DNA from 3 places in the Pseudoalteromonas sp. AS84 genome. Region 2 is predicted to be linked to each of the others. Evidence: predicted binding sites of a transcription regulator. Region 2 holds the regulator's gene; each other region holds the start of a gene.
What was found. The regulator MetJ, encoded in region 2, represses methionine synthesis genes. The targets are predictions, from matches to a motif close to TAGACGTCTAGACGTCTA.
Positions count from the first base shown of each region.

Region 1: metK (methionine adenosyltransferase) is a predicted target of MetJ. The motif match lies at 1,955-1,972, and genes of this name have one in related genera.
Region 3: metA (homoserine O-succinyltransferase) is a predicted target of MetJ. The motif match lies at 3,352-3,369, and genes of this name have one in related genera.

Region 1 covers NZ_JBBMQY010000024.1:5,357-10,514, forward strand. The annotation lists gene tkt (transketolase) at 1-1,770, opposite strand, end outside; gene metK (methionine adenosyltransferase) at 2,074-3,225, shown strand; gene WNY79_RS18145 (hypothetical protein) at 3,401-3,946, shown strand; gene WNY79_RS18150 (5-formyltetrahydrofolate cyclo-ligase) at 3,965-4,561, shown strand; gene rpiA (ribose-5-phosphate isomerase RpiA) at 4,615-5,158, shown strand, end outside.
Region 2 covers NZ_JBBMQY010000006.1:141,058-146,215, forward strand. The annotation lists gene metL (bifunctional aspartate kinase/homoserine dehydrogenase II) at 1-347, opposite strand, end outside; gene metB (cystathionine gamma-synthase) at 353-1,600, opposite strand; gene metJ (met regulon transcriptional regulator MetJ) at 1,890-2,210, shown strand; gene WNY79_RS08740 (malic enzyme-like NAD(P)-binding protein) at 2,456-3,697, opposite strand; gene rpmE (50S ribosomal protein L31) at 4,223-4,438, opposite strand; gene priA (primosomal protein N') at 4,669-5,158, shown strand, end outside.
Region 3 covers NZ_JBBMQY010000028.1:26,517-31,674, reverse strand. The annotation lists gene WNY79_RS19245 (histone deacetylase) at 61-969, opposite strand; gene WNY79_RS19240 (PilZ domain-containing protein) at 1,023-1,391, opposite strand; gene ettA (energy-dependent translational throttle protein EttA) at 1,538-3,211, opposite strand; gene metA (homoserine O-succinyltransferase) at 3,434-4,381, shown strand; gene WNY79_RS19225 (homocysteine S-methyltransferase family protein) at 4,371-5,158, shown strand, end outside.

The DNA of each region.
Region 1 (5,158 bases), on a different contig from region 2:
TTCAAAGGCATCAGTACATGGCATAGATACAACACGTACCTTTTTACCTTGGCTGCGTAGTTCGCTTGCTGAATCTTGTGCTAGTTGTACTTCAGACCCTGTTGCAATAAAGATAATCTCTGGGTTGCCGTCACAGCTAAGGATGTAACCACCCTTCTTAACATCTGCTAATTGCTGTGCGTCACGTGCTTGTTGCTCAAGACCTTGGCGAGTAAAGATTAACGATGTAGGACCGTCTTTACGCTCAATAGCTTGTTGCCATGCAATTGCCGACTCAACTTGGTCACATGGGCGCCAGTTGTATAAGTTAGGCGTTAAACGCATGCTTGCAATTTGCTCTACTGGTTGGTGAGTTGGACCATCTTCACCTAAACCAATTGAATCGTGCGTGTATACAAAAATGCTTGGTTGCTTCATTAATGCAGCCATACGTACAGCATTTTTTGCATATTCAACAAACATTAAGAACGTAGCACCGTAAGGAATAAAACCTTTATGAAGGGCAATACCATTCATAATTGCCGACATACCAAACTCACGTACACCGTAGTAAATGTAGTTACCGCTTGCGTCGTCGTGCGTTAAACCTTTCGAGCCATCCCAAATTGTTAAGTTTGAGCCAGCTAAATCGGCTGAGCCACCCATGAATTCTGGTAATAACGGACCAAACGCATTTAATGCATTTTGCGATGCTTTACGAGACGCTGGGTTTGCTGGGTTTGCTTGTAATTGCTCAATATACGCTTGAGATTTTTCAGCCCAATCGCCAGGAAGTTCGTTGTTAATACGACGCTTGTATTCTGACGCTAGCTCTGGGTATGCTTTTGCGTATGCTGCAAATTTTTCGTCCCAGCTTGATTCAAGCTGCTGACCTTTTTCTTTGCTATCCCATTGTGCGTAAATATCATCAGGAATTTCGAACGCATCGCCAGTCCAACCTAAGTATTCGCGAGACGCTTTAATTTCGTCATCACCCAGTGGTGCACCGTGACAATCGTGGCTGCCTGACTTATTAGGTGAGCCGTAACCAATAATTGTTTTACAACAAATTAGTGAAGGTTTATCGGTAACGCTTTTTGCTTCTGCGATTGCAGCACTTACAGCATCGCTATCGTGGCCATCAACACCACTAATTACATGCCAACCGTATGCTTTAAAGCGAGCTGGCGTGTCATCTGTAAACCAACCTTCTACTTCGCCATCGATTGAAATGCCGTTGTCATCCCAAAATGCAACAAGCTTACCTAAGCCTAGAGTGCCTGCAAGTGAACCTGCTTCATGAGAAATACCTTCCATAAGGCAGCCATCGCCCATAAATGCATAGGTAAAGTGATCAACAATATCGTGACCTTCACGGTTAAACTGTGCAGCTAGCGCTTTTTCAGCAATTGCCATACCTACGGCATTTGTGATCCCTTGACCTAATGGACCCGTAGTAGTTTCGATTCCTGGTGCATAGCCGTATTCTGGATGACCTGGTGTTTTAGAATGCATTTGACGGAAGTTTTTAATTTCGTCCAGTGGTAAGTCGTAACCACTTAGGTGCAATAGAGAATAGATAAGCATTGAACCGTGGCCGTTTGAAAGAATAAATCTGTCACGGTCAGCCCACTCTGGATTCGTTGGGTTATGTTTTAGATAATCGCGCCATAATACTTCTGCGATATCAGCCATGCCCATAGGGGCTCCAGGGTGGCCAGATTTGGCCTTTTGTACTGCGTCCATTGACAAGACGCGAATAGCATTTGCAAGTTCTTTGCGAGATGGCATGAATTCTCCTACCTTATATGTGTATTTGCGCGGGTATTTATGTGTTTGTTTATGTAACCAAATAACTCGGATACTGTTATACATCCATTCTTACTTATTGTGGGGGCGGTGTGCAATTAAAAACCCCAGAAAAGGCAGCATTATGAATTTTTTTTGAGACTAGAACGACATTCGTAATTTTATTTAGACGTCTAGGCGTAAAAACACTATGCAATGCGTTTTGTTTTCGATAAAATACGCCCCTTAATTTTTTAGCGCTAATACCGACATTTGTGAAGCGCAATATTTGTGAGCAGAAATACAATGGCAAAACATTTATTTACTTCTGAATCTGTTTCTGAAGGTCATCCGGATAAAATCGCCGATCAAATCTCTGATGCGGTACTTGATGCAATCCTAGAGCAAGACTCTCAGGCTCGCGTAGCGTGTGAAACTTACGTTAAAACCGGTATGGTTATGGTTGGCGGTGAAATCACTACTAGCGCATGGGTTGATATCGAAGAAATTACACGTAAAACAATTCGTGACATTGGCTACACAAATTCAGACATGGGCTTTGATGCCGATTCATGTGCAATTTTAAACACTATTGGTAAACAGTCTCCAGACATTAACCAAGGTGTTGACCGTACTAGCCCAGAAGAGCAAGGCGCGGGCGATCAAGGCTTAATGTTTGGTTACGCATGTAACGAAACAGAAGTACTAATGCCTGCTCCAATTACTTACTCACACCGTTTAGTACAGCGCCAAGCGCAAGTGCGTAAAAGCGGCGAGCTTAACTGGTTACGTCCAGATGCAAAATCTCAAGTTACTTTTGCATACGAAAACGGCAAACCTGTAGGTATTGATGCTGTTGTACTTTCTACTCAGCACAGCGAAGACATTTCACAAAAAGATTTAGTAGAAGCTGTGATGGAAACAATCATCAAGCCTGTACTTCCTGCAGAACTTATTACAAGCGCAACTAAGTTTTTCATTAACCCAACAGGTCGTTTTGTAATTGGCGGACCAATGGGCGATTGTGGTTTAACTGGTCGTAAAATCATTGTAGATACTTACGGTGGTATGGCTCGTCACGGTGGTGGTGCTTTCTCTGGTAAAGATCCATCAAAAGTTGACCGCTCAGCAGCATATGCAGCACGTTACGTTGCTAAAAACATTGTTGCTGCTGGTCTTGCTGACAAGTGTGAGCTACAAGTTTCTTACGCAATAGGTGTTGCAGAGCCTACTTCTATCAGCGTTGAAACATTTGGTACAAGCAAGCTAGAAGAAAGCCGTTTAATCGAGCTTATTCGTGAACATTTTGACCTACGCCCTTACGGCTTAATTCAAATGCTTGATTTAGAGCGCCCTATCTACCTTCCTACAGCGGCTTACGGCCACTTTGGTCGTGACGAATTCCCTTGGGAACGTACAGATAAAGCAGACGCACTTCGCGCAGCTGCTGGCCTTTAAGCCAAAAGTGTTGTAATAAATTAAAAACGGCCCTTTTAAGGGTCGTTTTTGCATCTAAAACTTATTCGCTATATTGTTTGTAGAGCGTCTACAAAATAACTATAAAATCGACCTCGAATTCTTTTGTACTTTAGGTATATACTCATTTCATTATAAAAGCTTTAGGGATAGTTAAATGGCCGATAACTTTCGCGTTATATTTGCAGGACTTGCCGATAACGTTGATATAAAAACAGCATGTACAAATTTAGCTGCAAAATTAAAAACGTCAGATGAAAAAGTAGCTCTTTTTTTTAAAGGCAAGCCACTGTTTGCGCCAAGCGATAAAGACAAAGCGTTAAAACAGGCTAAGTTACTAGCGAGCTTAGGCATTAAAAGTAAGCTTCAAGCTGTTTCAAACGCTATTCAAAATAGCTCTGCCCCTGCTGCAAACAACCAACGTGATGAACGTATTTTTGATGCTCTCGATTACATCACTAGCAGCTTAATTCGCCTTGAAGAAAAGTTAGACGAGCTAGAGCAACGCCTTCCTGAAGCTCAATTAAAAGCACCAGACGAAAATGTTGACGAATGGCAAGATGACGACCTAATGCTAGATGAGGATTTAGCGCCTCCTAAAAAACGCAGTAACTTACTTTTATATTCATTGATTGCAACTGCCACCATTTTGCTAGTAGTACTGGCTGTTTTTTTAATTTTTCCCGATTTATTCTCTTTTTAAGAATGGCTAATTAATTTAATGAGTAATAAACGCGCAAAAATAAGAGCAGAAATTCGTAACACCCGTAAAAACTTGTCAAATAATCAGCAAATAATTGCTGCGCAATCGCTAAAAATGAATTTTATTCAACATTTAAAAAGCGAAAAAACAACGAATCCAAAGCATATTGCCATTTACTTAAGTAACGATGGGGAGTTAGACACTTCGTTGTTAATTAAAGAATTATGGAGTTTAAACCATACCGTTTACCTACCTATAATACACCCATTCAATGGCGCTAATTTACTATTTCAGCGCTATGAGAAAAACTCACCCATGAGAGCAAATCGCTATGGTATCTTGGAGCCTAAGCTGAACTGCTCTCAAATATGCCCATTACCAGTGCTTGATTACCTCCTTATGCCATTAGTTGCATTTGATAAACAAGGTAATCGCCTAGGAATGGGAGGTGGGTTTTACGACCGGACTTTGGCGCGTTTACACGAACAAAATTGGCAAAAACCACAACTAATTGGCCTTGCACATGAATGCCAAAAAGTTGAGGCCCTACCAATCGAGTCGTGGGATGTACCACTTAAAACCATTATCACCCCAGATAAAACATACTGTTGGTAACAATTAAATTTGATTACTAACCGCATATTTCTGACATACATGAGCACAAAGCAATGACACAAGACGAATTAAAAAAAGCAGCTGCTTGGGCAGCACTCGAGTTTGTAAAAGAAAACACCATTGTAGGTGTGGGTACAGGCTCTACTGTTAATCACTTTATTGATGCCCTTGGCTCAGTAAAGGACACTATTGTAGGCGCTGTATCAAGCTCAGAAGCCTCAACCGCGCGCCTACAAGCGTTGGGTATTGAAGTATTTGAGCTTAATAACGTTGCTGCTTTAGATGTATACGTTGACGGCGCAGACGAAATAAACGCTCAAAACGAAATGATTAAAGGCGGCGGCGCAGCGCTAACACGTGAAAAAATAGTAGCGGCAGTTGCAAAACAGTTTGTGTGTATTGTTGATGACACAAAACTGGTAGATACATTGGGCGACTTCCCGCTTCCGGTAGAAGTTATTCCAATGGCGCGCAGCTACGTTGCACGAGAATTATTAAAACTTGGTGGAGACCCTGTTTATCGCCAAGGCGTAGTTACCGATAATGGTAACGTTATATTAGATGTATTTAACTTAAAAATTACCAATGCCAAACAAC
Region 2 (5,158 bases):
AGTAATGCAGCCTCTTTTAGCTGCTCAGCTTGAGCAAGTTCTGCAATATAGCTAAGCTCGGTATTTAGTGTTTTAAGTGCACTTCGTTTTAAATCAGCTTCTAATAACTGCTCTATTAAATCACTTTGATGGTTATTTAACTGCAGTAAAATATCAGATACTGCTTGAGTATCTTGTTTTTGATAGCTTTGCCAAAGTAATACTAGCGTATCGGTTGTCTTACCCGCAGCCGATACCACCACACAATCACCCGGTTGAGTATGTGTAATTATTATTTTTGCTACGCTTTGGTATCGCTCACTTGAGCTTAAACTCGATCCACCAAATTTATGTATACAGTTAACCATATTAATCACCAAAGCGCCGGACGAGCTGCACTTAATTTAACGTTACCACCAGAAGTGCCTGCTCCTTTGCCTACACGGCCAACATTTTTATTTTGCCCTGGTTTTACAAGTTCAAACACTCGCTCAAAATCAGCGACTAAATCGTGTATATCTTCAATACCTACCGAAATACGAATAAGCGTATCGCCCACACCCGCCTCTAAACGTGCTGTTGCCTCCATGCCTGCGTGCGTCATGGTAGCGGGGTGACAAATTAAGCTCTCTACGCCACCTAATGACTCAGCTAAACTAAACGTTTTAAGGCTAGTTAAAAATGCCGCAGCGTCGTTTATATCGCCTTTAATATCAAAACTAACCATGCCACCAAAACCAAGTTGCTGTGCTTTAGCCAGCTCATGTTGAGGATGTGACTCAAGACCTGGGTAGTAAACTTGGCTTACATATTCAGAGCTTTCAAGGTACTTAGCTATTGCCAGTGCATTTTCTTGATGCTGCCTTAGGCGCACATTTAAAGTACGTAAACCACGAAGCGTTAAATAGCTATCAAAAGGCGCACCCGTAATACCAATGTTATTAGCCCACCAAGCAAGCTCATCGCCTAACTCTTGTGTTGCGGCAATAACAGCGCCGCCTACTACATCTGAGTGTCCGTTAATGTATTTAGTGGTTGAATGCACCACAATATCTACACCAAAATTAATAGGATTTTGTAAAGCAGGCGACAAAAACGTGTTATCTGCAGCCACCAATGCACCGCATTGCTTTGCAACATCGGTAACCGCTTTAATATCTGTTAAACGAAGTACTGGGTTACTTGGGGTTTCTATCCAAATAAGCTTGGGTTTAATTACTAAAATTTGTTGAAGGCTTTCTTCTTTTGTTAAATCTAATATTTCGAGCTTTAGTAGTCCGCGTTTTTGTAAAGATGTAAATAAACGATAGCTGCCACCATAACAGTCATGTGGAATTACTAACGTATCGTCACTATTAAGTAGCTGAGTAGCTAAATGCACGGCAGCCATGCCTGTAGCTGTAATTATGCCACGAGCGCCACCTTCAAGCTTAGCAAGCGTCTCAGCTAAAACATCACGATTAGGATTACCGCTACGACCATAATCATACTCACGCTTAGTATCAAAGTCGGCAAACGAATAAGTAGTCGATAAATAAATTGGCGGTACCACCGCACCATGATGTTTATCAGCATCAACGCCGTTACGTACAGCAATGGTCGCTTTGTTTTTTTCACTCATATTCGTCACCTGATTAATTTGGATGTTTAGACGTCCAAAAGAGTAAGTTATCCGTTTTGATAAGTCAAAGTATTTTAAAGCTCTAGATGGCTAAAAGTAGAAGGGGCCTCTGCGAATAACACATTTTAGCTCACAAAAGTGTGCTTATCTTTACACCTACAATAGGCTTATTAAGATAGATCGGTATCTATTATTTGACTATCTTTTTTAAATCGATAGAATTTCACGCATATTTACACGCTTTTTATACCGTGTGAGAAATTAATAATCTGAGGCAACGATACATCTTATGGCTAAATGGAATGGTGAGTATATTCACCCATACGCAGAACACGGTAAAAAATCAGAGCAAGTGAAAAAGATCACCGTTTCGATCCCGCTAAATGTATTAAAGGTATTAACTGACGAACGTACACGTCGTCAAATCAATAACCTTCGCCATGCTACAAATAGTGAATTGCTATGTGAAGCATTTTTGCATGCTTTTACTGGCCAACCTTTACCAAATGACGATGACTTACGTAAAGATAACGCCGAAAAAGTGCCAGAAGAAGTTAAAAAAATAATGCAAGAAATGGGTCTAGAAGTACCCGTTTTAAACGAAGAATAATACCAATTCCATTAAGTATGTGATCTAAATTTTACGTCGAAAAAATAATTCAGTTCTAGGCGTAAATTGAAGTAAATGGTTATTCCCTTTGCGAAATTTACAACAAAGAAATGGGTTGTTTTAGCAAGTAAAATAGATCAGCTATTTATTGGAATTGGTATAAATATTACAAAGACAAAAAAACCTCAGTAATTACTGAGGTTTTTTTATGTCTAAATTTTATTGCATAGCTCTACTGTATAGATTTACTGCATATAATTTTCTGGCAAATCAATTTGCGCAACACCTGACTCAACAGCAGCTAGGGCAACAGCTCTTGCTATACGCGGCAGTAACCGAGGGTCCATTGGTTTTGGAATAATATACTGTGCACCAAACTCTAATTTATCTACGCCTGCTGCTTTTAAAACTTCTGCAGGTACAGGCTCTTTAGCAATACTACGGATAGCCTCAACTGCAGCAATTTTCATTTCATCGTTAATAGCGCTTGCACGCACATCAAGCGCACCACGGAAAATAAACGGGAAACATAAAACATTGTTAACCTGATTTGGGTAATCAGAGCGCCCTGTTGCCATAATTAAATCGTTACGTGCGCCGTGCGCAAGTGCAGGATCGATCTCAGGATCTGGGTTTGAACATGCAAACACAACTGGTTTTTCAGCCATTAGCTTTAAATCTTCAGCCGCTAATAAGTTAGGGCCAGAAACACCTACAAACACATCAGCATCTGCAATTACATCTTGCAATGTACGCTTATCGGTATTGTTAGCAAAAAGCTGTTTATATTCATTTAAATCATCGCGGCGGGTATGAATAACACCTTTGCGGTCAAGCATATAAATGTGTTCGCGCAGTGCTCCGCACTTAATCAACAGCTCCATACACGCAACAGCGGCAGCGCCAGCCCCTAAACATACAATAATTGCATCTTCAATTGACTTACCTTGTACTTCTAACGCATTTAACATGCCCGCAGCCGTTACAATCGCAGTTCCGTGTTGATCATCATGAAAAACAGGAATGCTACAACGCTCTATTAATGCTTTTTCAATTTCAAAACACTCTGGTGCTTTAATATCTTCAAGGTTAATACCACCGAATGTATCGGCAATATTGGCAACCGTATTAATAAAGTCTTCTGTTGTACGGTGCTTAACTTCAATATCAATTGAATCAAGGCCAGCGAAACGTTTGAACAATAACGCTTTACCTTCCATTACAGGTTTAGACGCTAAAGGGCCTAAATTACCAAGTCCGAGAATTGCAGTACCATTAGTGATAACCGCAACCATATTACCTTTACCGGTATATTTATATGCATTTGCAGGATCTGCAGCAATTTCACGTACAGGTTCGGCAACGCCAGGGCTATAAGCTAGGGCTAAGTCTTGAACTGTTTCAGCGGGCTTTGTTAGCTCAATGCTAATTTTACCAGGTACGGGGTGTGAGTGATAATGTAGTGCTTGTTCACGAAAGTCAGACATAACGCGATGGTATCCTGCAATTTAAGTTAAAGTGAGAGGTGGAGTCTTGGGGTACGATACCCTTATTATTTTTAAATTCCAAGCAATATCAGGTCTATCCTGTTATATGCTATATCCTTTAATTTTAAGAGGTTTTTCAGTAACTTTGCAGGATTATATAAACATTTAATAAATAAAAATTCACCTAAAAAGTAAGTTTTAAGGTGCTTTTATGCCTAGTGAAATATTAAAAAAATGTATGTATAAAGTATCACCATAAACTTAAATAACAGCCTACTACTCTACTTTAAAAACAGATAAGCCCACGTTAGCTACTTTTATCAACCTAGTTAAAAATTGTACTATTTAAAATATAGAGAATATCTATCGATTTGTCTGTAAAGGTTTATGCATACTCAGAATAAGAATAGGAAATAGTTATGCAAAGAGGGTTATATCCAAAGTTAGCTAAATAAGGTAATAAATGGCGAATTTTAGGCACAAAAAAAGCACCCTAAGGTGCTTTTTTTAACTAAACAGCAATAATTACTTCTTGCTGCTAAGTGCACCGAAGCGCTTGTTGAAGCGATCAACACGGCCGCCAGTGTCTAAAATCTTTTGCTTACCAGTGTAAAACGGGTGACACGCAGAACATACGTCTAAGTGAATGTCTTTACAAAGAGTTGAGCTAGTTTCGAATTTGTTTCCGCATGAACATGTTGCAGAAATTACTTCGTACTTAGGGTGAATACCTTCTTTCATAGGAACCTCTAGTTAAGGCCGCATCGCTCTCCAAACCCGAAGTCTGGCACCATACGTCGTTAAAACAAATTTGTTGGTGGCGGATTTTATCCAACAACGTTCCCCTACACAAGTATTTATTTATGTTTTAGCCAAAAAAGTGAACAATCTCTGCCTCAAGCACTATTGCTAGTAGGTTTTTTACGGTAATTTTAGTACATTACAGCATTAATTTTACGGGTTGAGTTGTTATGAGTTTTGTTGAAGTTGCTATTAAAGTCCCGCTCCCACGCACCTTTGATTATAAAATAGAAGAACAGCTCAGCGGCCTCTCAACGCCTTTACTACCTGGTATGCGCGTTTTGGTACCTTTTGGTAACCAAAAAAAAGTGGCTGTTGTTCTGGGTATTAAAAGCAGTACCGACGTCCCTTTAGATAAAATTAAGAATATTATAGAGGTAATAGACGACGCCCCTATTTTAAGTACTCAGCACCTAGATCTCCTTAGCTTTACCGCGCGCTATTATTGCTATCCTTTAGGCGAAACTATTCATATAGCGCTACCCGCTGTACTTCGCCAAGGTGAATCACCTGATAAAACCAGTATTAATATGGTTGCTTTAACTGAAAAAGGCGCAAAAGTACCGTCATTAAAAGCTAAAACACAGCTCAACTTATTAAAACAGTTATCGCAATCAGGTAAGTCATCGTTAACTGAGTTAAAGGCACTGGGCTTTAGTA
Region 3 (5,158 bases), on a different contig from region 2:
TATGTTCGTTCTTATTTTACATATTAAATAAGAACGAGAATTTAACATTTTTATTTCAAACTAAAAGCCAGCAGCTTGCTCAACAACAATAGCGTGGCGTTTAGCGAGGCGAAGGTGGTCTTTATCGTAGCCACCACCTATTACTGTGGCAACGGGCGTGTTGTGCTCAAGGCAGCGTTTAAGCACTAAGTGGTCGCGTTTGATTATTCCATCCCAACTGATATCTAATTTACCCAAGCCATCACCTTGCCAAATATCAACGCCTGCATCGTAAAGTACCAAGCTTGGGTTTAGCTCTTTTAGTAAATAACTCAAGGTTTCGTCAACTATGGCAAGGTATTCGTCGTCTTTCATGTTGTCGGCTAAACCAATATCTAAATCGCTAGCGGACTTTCTAAAGGGGAAGTTTTTTTCACAATGGATAGAACAAGTATAAGCGTATGCTTGATGCTCTAACATTGCGGCTGTGCCATCACCTTGGTGCACGTCTAAATCAAAAATAAGTACGTTAGTTACTTCACCCGATTCAATTAAAGTTTGCGTAGTAAAGGCTAAATCGTTAACCATGCAGTAGCCTGAGCCAAAATCGGTATGCGCATGGTGTGTACCACCAGCTAAGTGGCACGCTATACCATGTTTAAGTGCTAAACGAGCTGTTTGCAGCGTACCTTGAGGTGCTGTAAAGGTACGTGCCATAAGCTCTTTTGACCAAGGTAGGCCAATGCGGCGCATTGCTTTTTCATCTAGGCGGTTATTCCACAAGTCATGTATATAGTTTTCGCAGTGTATTAGCTCAAGCGGCTCTGGCGTACCGAGAATTGGTTCTACCAGGTTACTGCCGATTAAACCAAGCTCTGCAACATGCTGATATAAATGTGCAAACTTACTCATTGCAAAACGATGCTTTGGATCAAAATTAAACGAGTAGTTAGGGTGATACACCAAAGGTAAATGTGGATTTAAAGTCATGTTTGCACAAGTTAAAAAGTTTGCACTATGGTAATCAACTAATCCAAATGAGTCTATTCTTGTGTGTCGTGAATCAACATGGCGAGTTCGCGATGTAATAGTTCGTCATCAGCTAAGTTTAGCTCTATTAAACGCTTTAAATAGGTAATGCTATCTATATCAATATGATGACATTTTAAACCAATATGATCGGCTTCAATGTGGCAAATTACCACTTCCATTTTAATTTCTATATCGCTTTGAGGAAGCGAAAAATGCAAAGCAGCTTGGCTATTCTGGTTGCCAATAAAAGCATCACAATTTGTAATCAATGCGCCATGTAGCGATACATCAAGTAATTTACATGGATACTTGTGGTCATCAGAACATAACAAAGCGGTAGTCGAAAATAACACACGAGAAAACTGACGACGATTTTGCATAACCCAATTTAGCCTTACTGTTTTTATAATAAATTAAGCATAGCGGGTAATTCTCTACATGCTAGCAATATATGCTCCTGTAATGCTGGTGGCATAAAAAAGCCCCGCATAAATGCAGGGCTTAAGAATTTATCTAAAATCAGCTATTAACCGATTTTTTTGTACTTAATACGTTTAGGTTCAGTTGCTGCTGCGCCAAGTGTCTTTTTAAGCCACTCTTCGTATTCAGTATAGTTACCATCAAAGAAGTTAATTTGACCTTCGTCGCGGTAATCTAAAATGTGCGTAGCAATACGGTCAAGGAACCAACGGTCATGCGAGATACACATTACACAACCAGGGAACTCTAAAATAGCGTTCTCTAGTGCACGTAGTGTTTCAACGTCCAAGTCATTAGTTGGCTCATCGAGTAGTAACACATTGCCGCCAGCTTTTAATAACTTAGCAAGGTGTAAACGGTTACGTTCACCACCTGATAGGTCTTTAACAAACTTTTGCTGATCGTTACCTTTAAAGTTAAAGCGACTTACATACGCTCGGCTTGGGAACTCAAAGTTACCAATTTTTAGTACGTCTTGGCCGTCTGATATTTCTTGGAAAACAGTTTTGCTTTCGTCCATACCATCGCGGAACTGATCAACGGTCGCAAGGTGTACAGTTTCGCCAACGGTGATGCTACCGCTGTCTTGATCTTGCTCACCGCTTATCATTTTAAATAACGTTGATTTACCCGCGCCATTCGCACCGATAATGCCCACAATGGCACCTTTTGGCATGCTAAAGCTTAAATCGTCAATTAAAACGCGATCGCCAAAACTCTTACGAAGGTTAGTTACTTCAAGCACTTGATCCCCTAAACGCGGGCCAGGTGGAATAAACATCTCGTTAGTTTCGTTACGTTTTTGGTAATCAGACTGCTGCATTTCAGTAAACTGAGCCATACGTGCTTTTGACTTAGCTTGGCGACCTTTAGGGTTTGAACGAACCCATTCAAGTTCTTGCGCAATTGATTTTTGACGTGCTTTTTCAGATTTTTGTTCTTGCTGTAAGCGCGCATCTTTTTGTTCAAGCCAAGAAGAGTAGTTACCTTCCCATGGAATACCTTCACCACGGTCAAGCTCCAATATCCAGCCAGCTACATTATCAAGGAAGTAACGGTCATGCGTTACCGCCACAACAGTACCTTCGTAATCGTGTAAGAAGCGCTCTAACCATGCAACCGACTCAGCATCCAAGTGGTTAGTTGGTTCATCGAGAATAAGCATGTCTGGTTTTTCAAGCAATAATCGACATATAGCAACGCGACGACGCTCACCACCTGAAAGGTGCTCAATTTTAGCATCCCATTCTGGCAGGCGAAGTGCATCAGCAGCACGTTCTAAAACGTTATCAATGTTGTGGCCATCGTGCGCTTGAATAACAGCTTCAAGCTCGCCTTGCTCTTTTGCAAGTGCGTCAAAGTCAGCGTCTTCCATGGCGTATTCGTTATACACTTCGTCAAGACGTTTAAGTGCGTGTTTAACTTCGCCAACAGCTTCTTCAACAATTTCACGCACTGTTTTGCTTTCGTCTAAAACAGGCTCTTGCGGTAAATAACCAATTTTTGTACCAGGCTGAGGATGTGCATCACCTTCAAAATCTTGGTCAACACCGGCCATAATACGTAGTAACGACGATTTACCAGAACCGTTTAAACCAAGCACACCAATTTTAGCGCCAGGAAAAAAGTGTAACGAAATATCTTTTAAGATAGTGCGCTTAGGTGGCACAACCTTAGATACTCGACTCATCGAGAATATAAATTTATCAGGTAAAACCATGGAGGAAAGCCTTCAAATAATAATAAAAATTTCAATGTTGTATTGTAGTGGCTGGCAGGTGAAACAGTCAACGAATGGCGGGTTTTAAAGTACTAAAGCATGCTTGTAAGTAAAGTATAAAATCATGAATAAATTTCATTTAGACATCTATACATCTAGAGGTTGATATTTTTTACTTTCAGTTCATAATTAGCCTTCGGTTTTTATGAGCAGGAGTAAAGTATGCCAATTACAGTAAAAGACGAGTTGCCGGCCATTGCACGTTTACGTCAAGAAAACGTATTTGTAATGCCAAAAACACGTGCAAAAACGCAAGAAATACGCCCAATGCGTTTGGCTATTTTAAACTTAATGCCTAATAAAGTAGAAACCGAAGTTCAGTTTATTCGCTTGCTTGCCAACTCGCCTTTGCAAGTGAACGTAGAGCTACTGCGCCTCGACACTCACCGCAGTAGTAGCAACTCAGAAGAGCACCTTGATACCTTTTATCGTTATTTTTCAGAAGTAAAAGACAACAATTACGATGCGCTAATAGTAACTGGTGCGCCACTCGCCCATTTAGAATACGACGATGTAGCGTATTGGGATGAGCTAAAGGTCATTATTGATTGGGCCGAGCAGCACGTTACCTCTACGTTATTTTCGTGTTGGGCAGCACATGCAGCGCTATATCATCGCTACAATTTAAAGCGCGATTTAAGAGACGAAAAACTGTGTGGCGTATTTACCCACCAATGTTATTTTGACCACGGTGCACTGACTCGCGGATTCGACGACACCTTTTTAGTACCGCACTCACGTTATGGTCACATTGATATAAATAAAATAAACGCCTGCGATGAGCTAGTAGTACTGGCAGGTTCTGAGCGAGTAGGGGCTTACTTACTTAAAAATAAATCGGGTAGCCAAGTGTTTATAACCGGTCACCCTGAGTACGACGCCGACTCGCTAAAAGCAGAATACGAGCGCGATTGTAAAAAAAGCCCTAATGCACCAAAGCCCGAAAATTACTTTCCGGATGACGATGCAACCAAACAACCTTCAAAAACGTGGCAAAGCCATGCTTTTTTACTTTTTTCGAACTGGTTAAATTACTACGTGTACCAAACCACACCGTATGATATTAATTTAGTTAGCCAAGACGTGAGGACTAACAACTATGCCGAATAACGCGCCTACAAATAATAAACAAGCCGAAATAAGTGCCGCATTAAAAGAACGCATTTTAATTTTAGATGGCGCTATGGGCACCATGATCCAAGATCATAAGCTAGAAGAAGAAGACTATCGCGGAGAGCGTTTTAAAGACTGGCATGTATTAATTAAAGGCAATAACGATTTATTAAGCCTAACCAAGCCCGACTTAATCACTGATATTCATCGTGGTTTTTTATCAGCGGGCGCCGATATTATCGAAACCAACACGTTTAACTCGACTACTATTTCGATGGAAGATTACGACATGGCAAACCTAAGTCGTGAAATAAACGTAGAGTCGGCTAAATTAGCACGCGCAATTTGCGATGAATTTACGGCTAAAACGCCAGAAAAACCGCGCTATGTAGCCGGTGTTTTAGGGCCGACATCTAAAACGTGTTCAATTTCGCCAGACGTAAACGATCCGGGTTACCGAAACGTTACCTTTGATAAGCTAGTTACTGCGTATGTAGAGTCTACCCTTGCATTAATGGAAGGCGGCGCCGATTTAATACTAATCGAAACTATATTCGACACGCTTAATGCAAAAGCCGCCTCGTTTGGCGTAGAAGAAGCCTTTGAGCAAGCAGGGCGCACATTACCAGTTATGATATCGGGGACTATTACTGACGCCTCAGGGCGTACGCTTTCTGGGCAAACAACCGAAGCATTTTATAACTCTATTCGCCATATTAAGCCTATTTCGATTGGTTTAAACTGCGCGCTTGGCCCTGATTTACTGCGCCAATA